DNA from 4 places in the Serratia sp. 2723 genome. Region 2 is predicted to be linked to each of the others. Evidence: predicted binding sites of a transcription regulator. Region 2 holds the regulator's gene; each other region holds the start of a gene.
The links. Region 2 encodes Fur, which represses iron uptake genes when iron is present. Its sites were predicted from a motif close to ATAATAATGAGAACNACTATCAA; they were not measured.

Region 1: a site for Fur is predicted at 1,738-1,760, ahead of ftnA (non-heme ferritin). Genes of this name have one in related genera too.
Region 3: a site for Fur is predicted at 2,343-2,365, ahead of fes (enterochelin esterase). Genes of this name have one in related genera too.
Region 4: a site for Fur is predicted at 1,668-1,690, ahead of ABIE29_RS23255 (isochorismate synthase). Genes of this name have one in related genera too.

Annotation. Positions count from the first base shown of each region.
Region 1 is NZ_JBNDIN010000004.1:384,491-388,059, reverse strand. It holds gene pip (prolyl aminopeptidase) at 1-803, shown strand, start outside; gene ABIE29_RS08870 (DNA polymerase III subunit theta) at 1,296-1,526, opposite strand; gene ftnA (non-heme ferritin) at 1,915-2,433, shown strand; gene yobA (CopC domain-containing protein YobA) at 2,756-3,139, shown strand; gene copD (copper homeostasis membrane protein CopD) at 3,143-3,569, shown strand, end outside.
Region 2 is NZ_JBNDIN010000003.1:57,878-61,446, forward strand. It holds gene ybfE (LexA regulated protein) at 1-185, shown strand, start outside; gene fldA (flavodoxin FldA) at 389-928, shown strand; gene fur (ferric iron uptake transcriptional regulator) at 1,238-1,684, shown strand; gene ABIE29_RS05170 (beta-N-acetylhexosaminidase) at 1,829-3,569, opposite strand, start outside.
Region 3 is NZ_JBNDIN010000021.1:59,973-63,541, reverse strand. It holds gene ABIE29_RS22500 (enterobactin synthase subunit F) at 1-698, opposite strand, end outside; gene ABIE29_RS22495 (MbtH family protein) at 698-904, opposite strand; gene fes (enterochelin esterase) at 915-2,267, opposite strand; gene ABIE29_RS22485 (TonB-dependent siderophore receptor) at 2,575-3,569, shown strand, end outside.
Region 4 is NZ_JBNDIN010000027.1:3,333-6,901, forward strand. It holds gene ABIE29_RS23250 ((2,3-dihydroxybenzoyl)adenylate synthase) at 1-413, opposite strand, end outside; gene ABIE29_RS23255 (isochorismate synthase) at 424-1,632, opposite strand; gene fepB (Fe2+-enterobactin ABC transporter substrate-binding protein) at 1,827-2,786, shown strand; gene entS (enterobactin transporter EntS) at 2,773-3,569, opposite strand, start outside.

The sequences.
Region 1 (3,569 bases), on a different contig from region 2:
GCTATAAGGTTTTGCTGTTCGATCAGCGGGGCTGTGGCCGTTCCAAACCGCATGCCAGCCTGGACAATAACACCACTTGGCACCTGGTCGACGATCTTGAAAGACTGCGTGTCATGGCCGGGGTGGACCAGTGGCTGGTCTTTGGTGGCTCCTGGGGTTCCACGCTGGCGCTGGCCTATGCACAGACGCATCCGCAACGCGTCAGCGAGATGGTGCTGCGGGGGATCTTCACGCTGCGTAAGCAGGAACTGAGTTGGTATTACCAAGACGGCGCTTCCCGCTTCTTCCCGGATAAATGGGAGCGGGTGCTGTCTATCCTTTCGGAGGAAGAACGCAAGGACGTGATTGCTGCCTACCGTCAACGCCTGACGTCACCGGATCTGCAAGTGCAGCTTGAGGCAGCCAAACTGTGGAGCGTGTGGGAAGGGGAAACGGTAACGCTGTTGCCAAGCGGTGCCTCCGCCTCCTTTGGCGAAGATGATTTCGCGCTGGCCTTTGCCCGCATTGAGAACCACTACTTTAGCCATCAAGGCTTTCTCGACAGCGATGACCAATTGCTGAGCAACGTCCCGTTGATCCGTCATATTCCGGCGGTGATCGTCCATGGCCGTTACGATATGGCCTGCCAGGTACAAAACGCCTGGGATCTGGCCAAAGCCTGGCCAGAGGCGGAACTGCATATTGTCGAAGGGGCAGGGCACTCAACGGATGAACCGGGTATTTTGCACCAGCTGATGCTGGCTACCGACCGTTTTGCCGGTCCCTCACCCCAACCCTCTCCCACAGGGAGAGGGAGCTGTTAGCCCCTGCTCATTTGGAGGTAAATCGGTAACTTTAGCAAAATCGATTATCTCCTCATCCAAGGTGGTCACGATAAATTTCAAACACACTCGATCGGCTCGTTTGGAGGTAAATCGGTAACTTTAGCAAAATCGATCATCTCCTCATCCAAGGTGGTCACGATAAATTTCAAACACACTCGATCGGCTCATTTGGAGGTAAATCGGTAACTTTAGCAAAATCGATCACCTCCTTATCCAAGGTGAGTCCCGATAAATTTCAAACACACTCGATCGGCTCGTTTGGAGGTAAATCGGTAACTTTAGCAAAATCGATCACCTCCTCATCCAAGGTGGTCACGATAAATTTCAAACACACTCGATCGGCTCATTTGGAGGTAAATCGGTAACTTTAGCAAAATCGATCACCTCCTTATCCAAGGTGAGTCCCGATAAATTTCAAACACACTCGATCGGTTCCCTCTCCCTGTGGGAGAGGGTTAGGGTGAGGGGCCATTACTTCATTTTAGGTTCGTAAGGTAGGCGAGAGAATTTGTGTGATTCGACGCGATAGTGCATCACACGCTCGCGGAAGTAGTCCTGCAGGTGCTTTGGCTGCTCACGTTCCACCATCTCAGGGATCACCGGCATATTATAGCGTTCCTTGAATGCCACCCCAGACGCGGCCAGATCTACGTTCACCTTGTCCATCTCGTCTTTGGAAAGCTCTGCCAGATTGTAGCCCATGATATTTTCCTTCTATTGTGTAACGGCAACTCAGCGCAGAAGGTAATCTACCGTGCCGCGCTTGGCAAGCTTCTCAAGCCAACATGTCCCTATCATCTCCAGGCTTTGTGCTCAGAGCCATTACAGAAAGCAGGGTGATATAATGTTTAAGCGTAATGTTATTGGTTTATTTTGTTAAATAAGAATGATTCGTCTTACTGTAAACATAAAGATGAAAATGATTATCATAATAATTTAATGTTAAATTAAGTGTTTATGTAACATATTGAATTTGAAGCATAAGTTTCGTTAAAATAAATGGATGTAAATCAAGTGTTTTTATTTTGTGTTAATCAGGGCATAATGCAGGAAATTAAGTTTATGACCTGCAAAAATAATAGGGATCCTCATGCTAACGCAAGCAATGACCACGAAACTGAATGAGCAACTGAATCTGGAATTCTATTCTGCCAATCTGTATTTGCAAATGAGCGCCTGGTGCAGCGATAAAGGCTTCGAAGGGGCTGCCGCATTCCTTAAAGAACATTCACGCGAAGAGATGCAGCACATGCAGCGTCTGTTCGACTACCTCAGTGATACCGGGGCCTTGCCACTGATCGGCAGCATTGCAGCGCCACCGGTAGAGTTTGAGTCACTGGCGGACGTTTTCCAGCAGACTTACGAGCATGAGCAACTGATCACTCGTCAAATCAATGAACTGGCACACGTGGCAATGACCACACATGACTACTCAACCTTCAACTTCCTGCAATGGTATGTTGCGGAACAGCACGAAGAAGAGAAGCTGTTCAAATCCGTGCTGGACAAGTTGGCGCTGGTAGGCAACAGCGGCAAGGCATTGTTCTTCATTGATAAAGATCTGAAGAGAATGGGTGCTGAGGCAGTAAGCGGTAACGGCCAGGCCTGATAACCCGCTTTTGTCATCAATCTGAAAACCGCGTACTTTCCACCGTACGCGGTTTTTTTTGCCCTGTGTTTATCGAGCGGCTATAGCGATACGTGCTGCCAGATCGCAAAATATCAGTGATGTGCTCGACTTGCCGATTCACCGTAGTTATGATTTAACGCGATACGCTACCGGGAGGTAGAGAGTTATAACAGTGAGTTACCCACTCCTTCTGCTGTTTACCCGTGGCGCAATCACAGTGGTGGGTTGAGGCTGCGGAAACATCGCTCCGCGTAACCGGTCTTGGCCCTTATCACCTACATAATTGATAAAGGACTCCTCCGTGATCGCTAAAATTCGTTCATCCTATCACCTGCTTTCCACCATTTTTGTACTGTTTGTCGGCTTGTCTTCCCAGCAGGCGTTGGCGCATGCCCACCTGAAAGTACAGACTCCGGCGGCAGACGCCACCGTCAGCTCCGCGCCAAAAGTGCTGACGCTGAATTTCTCCGAAGGTATTGAGCCTAACTTCAGCGGTGTCAAAGTGACCGGCCCAGATAACGCCGTGGTTAAAACCGGCAAGCTGGATCTGGATCCAAGCAACAACACTCAGGTTAATGTACCGATTGAAAGTGAACTGGCTGCGGGGAAATACCAGGTCAGCTGGCACGTTGTTTCCGTTGACGGTCATAAAACCAAAGGTCAGTACAGCTTTACCGTTAACTAAGCCATGACTCTGGCGACCCTGTTTGTGCTGTGTCGCTTTGTGCACTTTACGGCGGTGATGCTGATGTTTGGCGTCAGCCTGTTCACCGCCGTCCTGTCGCCACAGCGCCTCTCCCCGATAATCACCCGCGATTTGCGCCCTCTGCTGCTCGCCTCGACCTGGATCTTCGCATTAACCGCCTTGCTGATGCTGGCCATTCAGGCCGGATTGATGGGCGATGGCTGGGCGGATACCTGGCAATTGAGCATTTGGTGGGCGGTGTTGGGCACCACCTTTGGTGAAGCCTGGCGCTGGCATCTGGGTTTTTCCCTGCTGGCCTTGTTAGCCTTGCTGTTACCTGCGGCAAAGCGGGGACAAGCGTTGGCACTGTGCTCGGCACTGCTACTGGTCAACATGGCGTTTATCGGCCATGCGGCGATGCATGCGGGCT
Region 2 (3,569 bases):
GAATTAATAAGCGCAATCAGCTACGACGGGACAAAGTGCGTGGATTACGGCGTGTGGAGCTGAAAATCAACGCAGACGCGGTAGATGCTCTGAACAAACTGGCCGACCAGCGCAATATCAGCCGCAGCGAATTGATCGAACAAATGCTGTTGGCCCAACTGGCGGAAGAACAGCCAGAACACTGATCTCTGCTGCCGCACGCGCGGCACGGCGTTAAGGATGACGCCAGATCGGTTCCACCTCCGCTGAGGCATCGCATAAACGCGATAAAACCTCAGGGCAAATTTCTGGCATGATACGCATTTACGGCTGAGCAAGCCTTCCCTTGGCAGCGCCTCAGGCCGCGTTTACGCAATACATTCATTTGAATTAAAAGGTTATTCTCACTATGGCTCATGTAGGCATTTTCTTTGGCAGCGACACTGGCAATACCGAAAACATTGCCAAGATGATCCAAAAGACGCTTCAGCAAAAATTCGGCAACGACGTGGCAGAAATCCACGACATCGCCAAAAGCAGTAAAGAAGATCTGGCAGCGTTTGACATCCTGCTGCTCGGTATCCCAACCTGGTACTACGGCGAAGCACAGTGCGACTGGGATGATTTCTTCCCGACGCTGGAAGATATCGACTTTAACGGCAAGCTGGTAGCGCTGTTTGGCTGTGGCGATCAGGAAGACTACGCGGAATATTTCTGCGATGCGATGGGCACCATCCGCGACATCATTGAACCACGCGGTGCGGCCATCGTCGGCCATTGGCCAACCAAAGGCTACCATTTCGAAGCCTCCAAGGGTCTGGCAGATGACGATCACTTTATCGGGCTGGCCATTGACGAAGATCGTCAACCTGAGCTGACCAACGAACGCGTAGACGCCTGGGTCAAGCAAATCAGTGAAGAGCTGAGCCTGGCCGAGATCGTCGGCTAAGCTCTGAACATATTGTAGGGGCGCCGTATACTGCGCCCTTCTGTTATCGGCATCACGGATTAGAGCAATAGAAGCTACAAGTTTGTAACTTCCTGCCTCGCCACGGTAGACTAAGACATCGGTTTATCCCATCCATCAAAGCTTTGCATGATTACCCTGTAAAAGTGCAAAGATATGTTTGTTAACAACCGGCGGTTTCTATTTGCAGCAACCGGTTCTATAATGAGACGCGATTAACGCTTTGTGCCGACCGATGCCATAGGCGAGAACGCCTCAACTTGATTAGCATAGTAACAGGACTGAATCCGCATGACTGATAACAACTCCGCATTGAAGAAGGCTGGCTTAAAAGTCACTCTTCCGCGACTCAAAATCCTGGAAGTCTTGCAGGATCCGGCATGCCATCACGTCAGTGCGGAAGATCTGTACAAAAAACTGATAGATATGGGCGAAGAAATTGGCCTGGCCACGGTATACCGCGTGCTGAACCAGTTTGACGACGCAGGTATTGTGACACGCCACAATTTTGAAGGCGGCAAGTCGGTATTCGAACTGACTCAGCAACACCACCACGATCACCTGATTTGCCTGGACTGCGGCAAAGTGATCGAGTTCAGCGACGAATCCATCGAAGTGCGTCAGCGCGATATCGCCAAGCAACACGGTATCAAGCTCACCAACCACAGCCTGTACCTGTACGGCCACTGTGAAACCGGCGATTGCCGCGAGAACGAAGCGCTGCACGACAAGAATTGATTCTGGCCCGCGCCAGAACGCGAAAACCGCCTACATGGCGGTTTTTTTATGCCCGGATGACAGAGAAAAAAATCCCCGGACAGGCCCGGGGAAAAATATCCACTCAATGATCACTATTGCAGTTTGCTCTCACCTCGCACTATTTTACGCTTTCACCGGTTCGGCGCGGCTGAAGCGTTTGCCGTCCGGGCTGATTGCACGGATTTGCACGTCACCCGCTACCGCAGGGCGCGCTTTATCGTCATAGCGCTGCCACTGTTTGCCGCCGTCGGTGGAATATTCAATCCCCAAACCTGGCAGAGAAATATTCGCTTCCAACTGACCACCGACGATACGTGCACCTGGAACCGGCAGGCGATAGCTCACGCCCGCTTTATCCATCTTGGCCAGCTCACGTTGACCAATCAGGTTAGCAAAGCGCAGCCAGTCCTGGTCCAGGGTTTTGGTATCGACCTGGTGGGTTTCGCCACCTTTGTACTCACGGCCAGCTTTGTAATCCTGCTCCCAGCTGGCGCGGTGCCATGCACGCTCTGCAAGCGACACTGCACGTGGGTAAATCATGTATTCCATCTGCTGGTCGGTACGCACGACTTCGCTCCACAGTTGTGCGGAAAGACCATATGCGCCCGGCCATGGTTTGTCGCTCTTGGCGGTGAAGTGGTTACCGTCACGGTCAACCGAGGTTTCGGCGTTCTGCGGCAGGTTGTTCGGCGCAAAGCTGAAGATCTTCTGCTCGTCGCTGAAGCGGGTGCCCCAGTAATAACCGTGTTCGTCCGGGCTGACTTCATATGGGAAGTCCATATAGACGTAGTCCGGGTTAGAGATCACCACGTCATAACCCTTGTTCGCCCAGTCGTTAGCCGAGTCGAAACCACCCCAGTACAGGGTATCCCAGAAGTTCACCGCCACATGCTTGGTCGCAAAGGCCTTCGAGTCTTTGGCATCTTTCAGGCCGTCCTGCCACGCCTGCATTCTGTCAATGCCGTGCGCTTTCACCAACTGGCTGACTTCCAGACCGAAGTAGCTTGGCAGGTGTTCCATATCTGCCACCTTGCCGTCTTTGATGATGGCCTGGCAAACCTGCGACTTGGCCCACGGCTTGTCTTCTTTGCTCAGATCGAGGATACCCTTGCCCGCTTCCGGTTTTTTCACGTCGGTATAGCCAGCACCCAGACGGATGTTCTTCGCTTCGTCCCCACCAAAGTGCCAGGTTTTCAGCGGTTGGCCGGCCTCTTTGTGCATCTGGGCCACTTCACCAATCACTTTGTCCACAAAGCTCTTGGACGAATCCAGGCATGGGTTCAGGTAGCTCTGGCGGTTGAAGTACTGCACCGAGGTGGTATTGGAGGTATCGGTCGGATCCACCAGGCGGAACTCGTTAGCCTCTTTCTCTTTCCCTTCGGCAAGCAGTTTCTTGTAGCGAGCTTCCATGGAAATAATCGCTGCACGAGCGTGCGCTGGCATGTCGATCTCAGGGATCACTTCAATCTGGCGCGCCTGAGCATATTTAACGATGTCGATATAGTCCTGACGGGAGAAGAAACCACCGTGCGGTGCCGGGCCAGAGCCATATTGCGGCATCAGGCAGGTGGTTTCACTCAGGTCATGGCAACGCTGGCCGCCCACTTCGGTCAACTCTGGCAGGCCAGGGATCTCAATACGCCAACCTTCATCATCCGTCAGGTGGAAGTGGAATTTGTTCAGCTTGTAGGCTGCCATCTGATCCAGCAGGCGCAATACGGCGTCTTTTTGGTGGAAGTTACGCGCCACGTCCAGGAAGATGCCGCGGTATTGGAAGCGCGGTGCATCTTTGGCATCCAGCGTCGCGATCTTCTTGCTACCATCCGAAGGGATTAGCGACAGGATGGATTGCAGACCATAGAAC
Region 3 (3,569 bases), on a different contig from region 2:
GGCATGGGCAACTGCCGTGCCTTGTTCAACCAAAAATCGGCATCGCGTTGATAACTCGGGGATTGCTGGTACTGCTGATATTCCGCCACCACATCGCTAAAAGGCGTGAACGGCGTAGGCTCTGGCTGCTCATGCTGACATAGGCGGGTATAAATATTGGCGATACGGCGAGCTATAGCGGTAAAGCTGAAGCCATCGACCACCAGATGATGGTAACGCTGATACCAGAACCAGCGATCGTCGGCCAGACGCATCAGGATATGGCGATACAGCGGCTTGCCGCTGCTCGCCCGTAATTCGGCACCAAGGTCGATCTGCATCAGCGCATGGGCCGCCGCCTCTGCATCTGCCGAGTCGCTCAGGTCAACCCACTCCGCCACAGCCAACGGCATCGTGGCGTCGTAATACTGCATTGGCACACCATCACGCTCAACGAAACGTAGCCGTAAGGTGTCCACTTCAGCCAGGCCCTGTGAGATCGCCCGTAGCAGGTGGTCTTTATCCAGCGGACCATTCAGTTCGATATAATGGGCAACCGCATAGGCATTGCCGTACGGTGAAATTTGATCGGCAACCCAAATACCGGGCTGCGCGGCCACCAATGGCAACTCAACGGTAACCTGTTGCCCGGTGGATAAAATAGAGGTTTCTGACACGACATTCGCTCCTGTTGTCGGTTCTTGCTTCTGCGTCTCCATCATGCCTTACTTAGTGATGCGGGCCGCATATCCTGCCAATTCTGTTCCAGCCAGTGAACACAGCGTTCCCGGGAAGCTGGGCCAAAAACGCTTACCCAGCCTGCCGGGATAGCGCTAAAATCCGGCCACAGGCTATAAAGCAGTTCGTCATTACGCAGGACATAGCAAATTTGCTGCTCGTCATCGAACGGGTTTAAGGTTTCCATTACTTGCTCCTTAAGCATGAAGAGAGTTGGCGGACGGCTTCAATTCGGCACGGCGGTTGACCAACTCCGACCAATGCGCCTGCAGGCCATCAAGTAAGCCGCCGCGCCAGCACAGCGCATCGTGCCCGCCCTCTACCAACCGATATTGCACCTGATGCCCGGCCTCACTTAACAGGGCCGCCATACGGTCATTAACCCGGTGGACCAGCTTTTCATGCGCTCCGGCCTCTAAAAATACCTTCAGCTTGCCGCGCTCACCCAACTGCCGGTCCTCTACCTGGCGGATCAACCAGCAGGCATCCTCGGGCACAGTGGGCAACTGCAACATATCGCGGCGTGGCCACCAGAACGAGCCAGATTGGCTGATGGTGGCACCAAAATATTCCGGCCAGCGCAAGCCTGCATAGAGCGAACCCAAGCCACCAAAGCTTTGCCCGGCGACCACGGTGTTGGCAGCCTCACGGTTATGCGGTGCCCAGTCGGCCAATTGTGGTAATAACTCTTCCTGTAGGGCCAACCAAAACTCATCGTTGCAGGTCAGCTCCCGCGCGCGGTGTTGCTGGTCGATCACATCGATCAGCAGGTAGACCGCCTCCGGCAGTTGGCCAGCACGCGTCAGTTGCATTAGCGGATCCCAGACCGGCATCTGATTGGCCCAGAATTGGCCGTCCAGCAAAATAGCCAATGGCCGCGCCACCGGGTTACTTTCACCGGTGGAGTAGACCCAGACGTGGCGGGAGGTTCCCAATCGCTGGCTATGCCAGGTATGCCGTTGCAGTCTGGCAGGAGGTGCAGGCGTACAGCGGCCGCTGGTCACGGCATAGTTATCAAAGTCCCGCCAGGCCGGTTGTTGGGGAGCCTGCGGCATATGCAGGCCAGAAAGAGTGTGCCCACCGACTCCAGGCCAGGCGCGGTAAGGATTAAGCAGATCGTGAGTTGCGCTGGCGAACACCTGGTGCCACCAGTGGCGAATAGAAAGCATGTTGGCGTGAGTATTGTCTCCCTGCGGTTCGAACGGACAATCCTCCATGCAGGGGATAAAACAGTAGCTGCCGCGCCAGTCGCCTTGCAGCTCGGTTTGCCAATACCAGACGTCCGATCCGGTGAGCCGTTGCAGGCTCTGCGGGGGCGACGCTTGATGATGATCGGTAAGGCAGTTGATATGGATCCAGACTCGCCGATAAGCCGAGGTCAGTTCACCGCCCTGAGGGTCGCGCCACAAGAACGTCACCTTCCATCGACCATTATCCAGCGGTTCCACCAAGGGGGTACCACGCCGAACGATATCCAGCCACCAACCGTGGCTCCCTGCATACTTGCTCGCCAATAACGTACTGCTTGCTGGTTGTTGTTCAGTTTTCAAAACACCCACTCATTGTGTTGTTGGCAAGGCACGCCGTGCGACTCACCGGTTCCCAAATGCCAAACGGCCAAAGGAATACTATTGATAATTATTTGCATTTGCAATAGTGTATAGAAGCTCGAAATCGAGCGGGCATTCTTCAACAGGGATGGATGCCGAATTATTGAACGGGATCTTGCAGCCAGTCAGCCTGGCCTCAGGGTTTCGTTACTATTTTCGACTACACAATAAAACTACAGCAAACCGTTCCGTTACCGGTTGTCACACAGTGCCGCATCAGGAAGGGTGGTTAGGTAGGAACCTCAAAATGAATCGGAAGTTATCTCGTTATTCTTTAGCCACACTCATTGGGTTAGGGTTAGGCACGTCTGCATTTTCCGTCACAGTCAATGCCGAGCAAACGGCCACCACTTCAGACAGCTCTGCGCTGCCTGAGAAAAGCAAAAAAGAATCCGCCTCTGACGATGTCATTGTCGTCACCGCCGCCAAACAAAATCTTCAAGCTCCCGGCGTTTCCACCATCACTGCCGAAGAAATCAAACGACGCCCTCCCGCTCGTGATATCAATGAGTTGATCCGTACCATGCCGGGGGTCAACCTGACCGGTAACTCCACCAGCGGCCAGCGGGGCAACAACCGCCAACTCGATATTCGTGGCATGGGGCCAGAAAATACCCTGATCCTGATCGACGGCAAACCGGCCAGCAGCCGTAACTCGGTGCGCCAAGGCTGGCGTGGCGAGCGTGATACCCGTGGTGATACCGCCTGGGTGCCACCAGAGATGATCGAGCGTATCGAAGTGCTGCGTGGCCCTGCGGCTGCCCGCTATGGTAACGGCGCGGCAGGTGGCGTGGTCAACATCATCACCAAAAAAGCTGGCCAGGACCTGCACGGTTCACTGAACGGTTATTTCAACGTACCGCAGCATAAGGATGAAGGCGCAACCAAGCGCACCGATTTCAGCCTTTCCGGCCCGTTAAGCGATCGGTTGAGCTTCCGTCTGTTCGGTGGCTACAGCAAAACGCAGGCCGACGCCTGGGATATCAACCAGGGGCATCAGTCCGAACGTACCGGCACCTATGCCAATACTCTGCCTGCCGGTCGTGAAGGGGTGGTCGACAAAAATATCGATGCCTTGCTGAGCTGGGAATTCGCCCACCTGCAGTCCTTGGATTTCCAATATGCCTATGGTCGCCAGGGCAACCTGTACGCCGGGGATACCCAGAACACCAACACCAATGCGCTGGTGCAGAGCAACTACGGTAAAGAAACCAACCGTATGTATCGTGAAACCTATGCGGT
Region 4 (3,569 bases), on a different contig from region 2:
AACTGATCCTGCGCGAACAGGGCATGATCGCGATCGGCAATCAACAGCGCAGGCTTGATTTGGCTGGCATAGGCGTTCAGTTCACTGCGCTGATGGCTGAACAGAGCATTCACCGGCACCACACCGATTTTCAGCAGGGCAAAGAACACCACGTAGAATTCAACCACGTTGCCAAGCTGAACCAACGCAGTATCACCGGATCGCAGCCCACGCCGTAACAGGGCGGCGGCTAGACGGTCGGAAAGCTGTTCCAGTTGGCGATAGCTTAAGCTGCGCTGCGGGTCGGTCATCGCAATAGCGTCGTTATCTGCCTGACGGGACAAGATGTCGGTCAATGGCCGATCGATCCAATAGCCGCGTTCGCGGTAACGGCGCGCGAACTCTTCAGGCCAGGGGGTAAAAGCAATTGTCATGGAGGACTCTCTATCCTTGATTTAGGCCAAACGCACGTAGAATGGTGCTGAGTTTGGTGCCAGTTTCGTGCCATTCGGACTGTGGGGAAGAGTCCTGCACGATGCCGGCACCGGCAAACAGGCGTACCTGATTACCCTTGACGGTGCCGCAACGGATGGTGACGACCCATTCTCCGTTGCCCTCGGCGTCGCACCAGCCGACGATGCCACCAAACAGCTGCCGGTCAAACGGCTCAAGCTGTTCGATCAGATCCCGCGCTGCCAGCGTTGGAGTACCGCATAATGCCGGCGTCGGATGCAGCAGACAGGCTAGTGACAGAGCATTCTCTGCCCGATCGGCCACTTCACCATCGATGGGTGTCGAAAGATGCCACAACGTGGTGGTACTGAGTAGTTCGGGGGTTGCGGGAATATGCAAATGACTGCAACGCCCGGCCAAGACCTGGCGCATGCCTTCGGTTACGATTTGGTGTTCATAGCGGTCTTTACCCGAAACCAGCAGTTGTTCGCTGACCGCCCGATCCCGCAGCGGATCCCTTTCGCGCCGTGCCGAACCCGCCAGAGGATTGGAATGGAACTGGTCGCCAAATTTACGCAGCAGCAGCTCCGGGCTGGCTCCCACCAATGCCCCCTCTGCCAGCGGCACGTGGAAATGAAAGCCGTGGGGATTCTGGGCAATGATACGCGCCATCAACGCTTCGTGGTCTACCGGCTTGCTGGTTTCAATGTCCAACAAGCGGGCGAGCACCACCTTATCCAATTGATCACTGTTCGTTGCCTGTACGGCATCGCTAACCATCTGCATAAACTGCGGCTGCGCTGGCAACTCGGTTTGGTGGACAATCTCAGGGATCGGCCCCGCAGCAGGCACTAAACTGGCCTGCAGGGTTTCACGATCGAACCATTGCGTCTGTTGCGGGATAAACAGTGACGAGGGTTGACGAGTATCGAAAGGGATCGCGCCACACAGCAGCGGATCCTTGATGCCTGCCTTGCGGGCCTGTGCAAAGGCCTGCTGTATCGCCTGCTGGAATTGGCCTTGCAGGTCATCACCATCAACCGCAGGCAAGGTGATGCGGGCAAAACACCCTTGAGTGCTCAGACTGCGAAAAGGCGAGGTAAAAAAGAAACCTGAAGTCGGGGATATTGTAGCGGCCTGTGCCAGATCTACCCCCTGTTGCAGGTCCTTTTGCGCTGCGCCCTTAACGGCTACGTCCATAGGTACTTCCTCTTGTTTCATTAACAATAACCAATATAATAATGATTATCATTTGTATTGCATCCGCGATAAAGTACCTGCCAGAACTAACCATGTCAATAAACGTAACCTCTTCTGCTAACCTAGATTAAGGGTTAAACTTGGTGGTTTCAGACCAATGAATAATAATCATTCGGATTAAAAGGATCTCACCGATGTCAATTCCCCTGCGGCTCAGTCTGGCGTTGTTTGGCCTGCTGGTTTTGAGCGTGGTCCAAGCCGAGACTCAAGCCTGGCCGCGCAGTATCGAAACCTCGCACGGCGTTATCACCCTTGACCAACCGCCACAGCGTATCGTTTCCACCAGCGTGACGGTCACTGGTACGTTGTTGGCGATCGACGCCCCAGTGATCGCCAGCGGAGCCACCAGCCCAAACAATAGGCTGTCGGATCAGCAGGGCTTTTTCCACCAGTGGGGAGAGATTGCGGCCAAACGCGGAGTGAAACGGCTCTATATTGGTGAACCCAACGCCGAGGCGATCGCCGGTGAGGCACCGGACCTGATTGTGATGTCCGCTACCGGGGCCGATTCTGCGGTGCGCCTGTACGATCAGCTGTCAGCCATCGCTCCGGTGCTGGTGGTGAACTACGACGATAAAAGCTGGCAGGAACTGGCCAACATCCTTGGCGTAGCGACCGGCCATGAAGCACAAGCGGAGAAGATCGTCAGCGAGTTTGATCGCCGTGAGAAAACGCTGAAACAGCAGATGACATTGCCACCACAGCCCATAACGGCACTGGTGTTTCGCAGCGATGGCAAGAACGCCAATCTGTGGAGCGCCGACTCATCCCAAGGGCAACTGCTGCAACAGCTAGGATTTACCCTGGCCACCTTGCCGCCCAAACTCAACGCCAGCACCAGCCAAGGGGCGCGTAAAGACATCATCCAACTCGGCGGAGAAAATCTGGCTGAAGGCTTGAATGGCCAGACACTGCTGTTATTCGCCAACGACGAAAGCGATGTGCAGCGGCTGATGAGCAACAGTTTCCTGGCCCATCTGCCAGCAGTGGAGAGTAAACGGGTTTACGCGCTGGGGAACGACACCTTCCGTCTGGATTATTACAGCGCCAGCAACTTGCTGACGCGTCTGGAAAAGCTGTTTATTTCTCCGTAGCCGCAGTGGCGGGTTGGAGTTTCTCGCTCTGCCCGCCCATGCTCACGTTGCGCAGCCCGCGCATGGCAAACGCCAGCACCACAGCCAGCAGCGCCGCGCCAAAACCGAAGCTGGTCGAACTCATCGCTGGCAGCATAAATGCCCCCATCGCGCCAAGCAGCAAGGCACCAAGCGCATCCCCCACCACGTTCTGCGCGGTCCACAGGCCGTTAATCCGGCCCAGAAACGCGTCCGGCGTCAGATTTTGTATCAGGCCATATTGCAGCAGCGAGTTCAGCGCACTGAGGTAGCCAAACACCACCAGGCATAGCAGCGCCATGCCGTACCAAGGCATCAAGCCAAACAGCCCCACAGCTACGAAAGCCGCTATCGCCGTTATCAACATCATCCAGCCTGGCCGTGCCACCTGAGCCACCCGGCCACTGGTAAATGCGCCAATCGCCGCACCTAATGGCACCGCCGCATACATGATCCCCAAACTCTGGGTGGTGACCTGCCACATGCCCGAGATAGCTGGATATAACACGCGCACCGCACTAGCCATGGTCATCAGCGCACCAATCAGCGCCACCATGCCAATCACCTTGTTCTGGAACAGGAAGGTGAAGCCGCCGATCAGCGCCCGCAACGGATGTTCGCGAGGCTGGGGCGGCGGTGGCAACTGAGGCAATTTTAATAACGGGATCAAGGTGATCAACGTCCCCAAGGCCGCCAGCGCATAGTTCCAACTGATACCCGCCCCGGCGATCACCAGCCCGCCGATAGCGGGAGACAGAATCGACC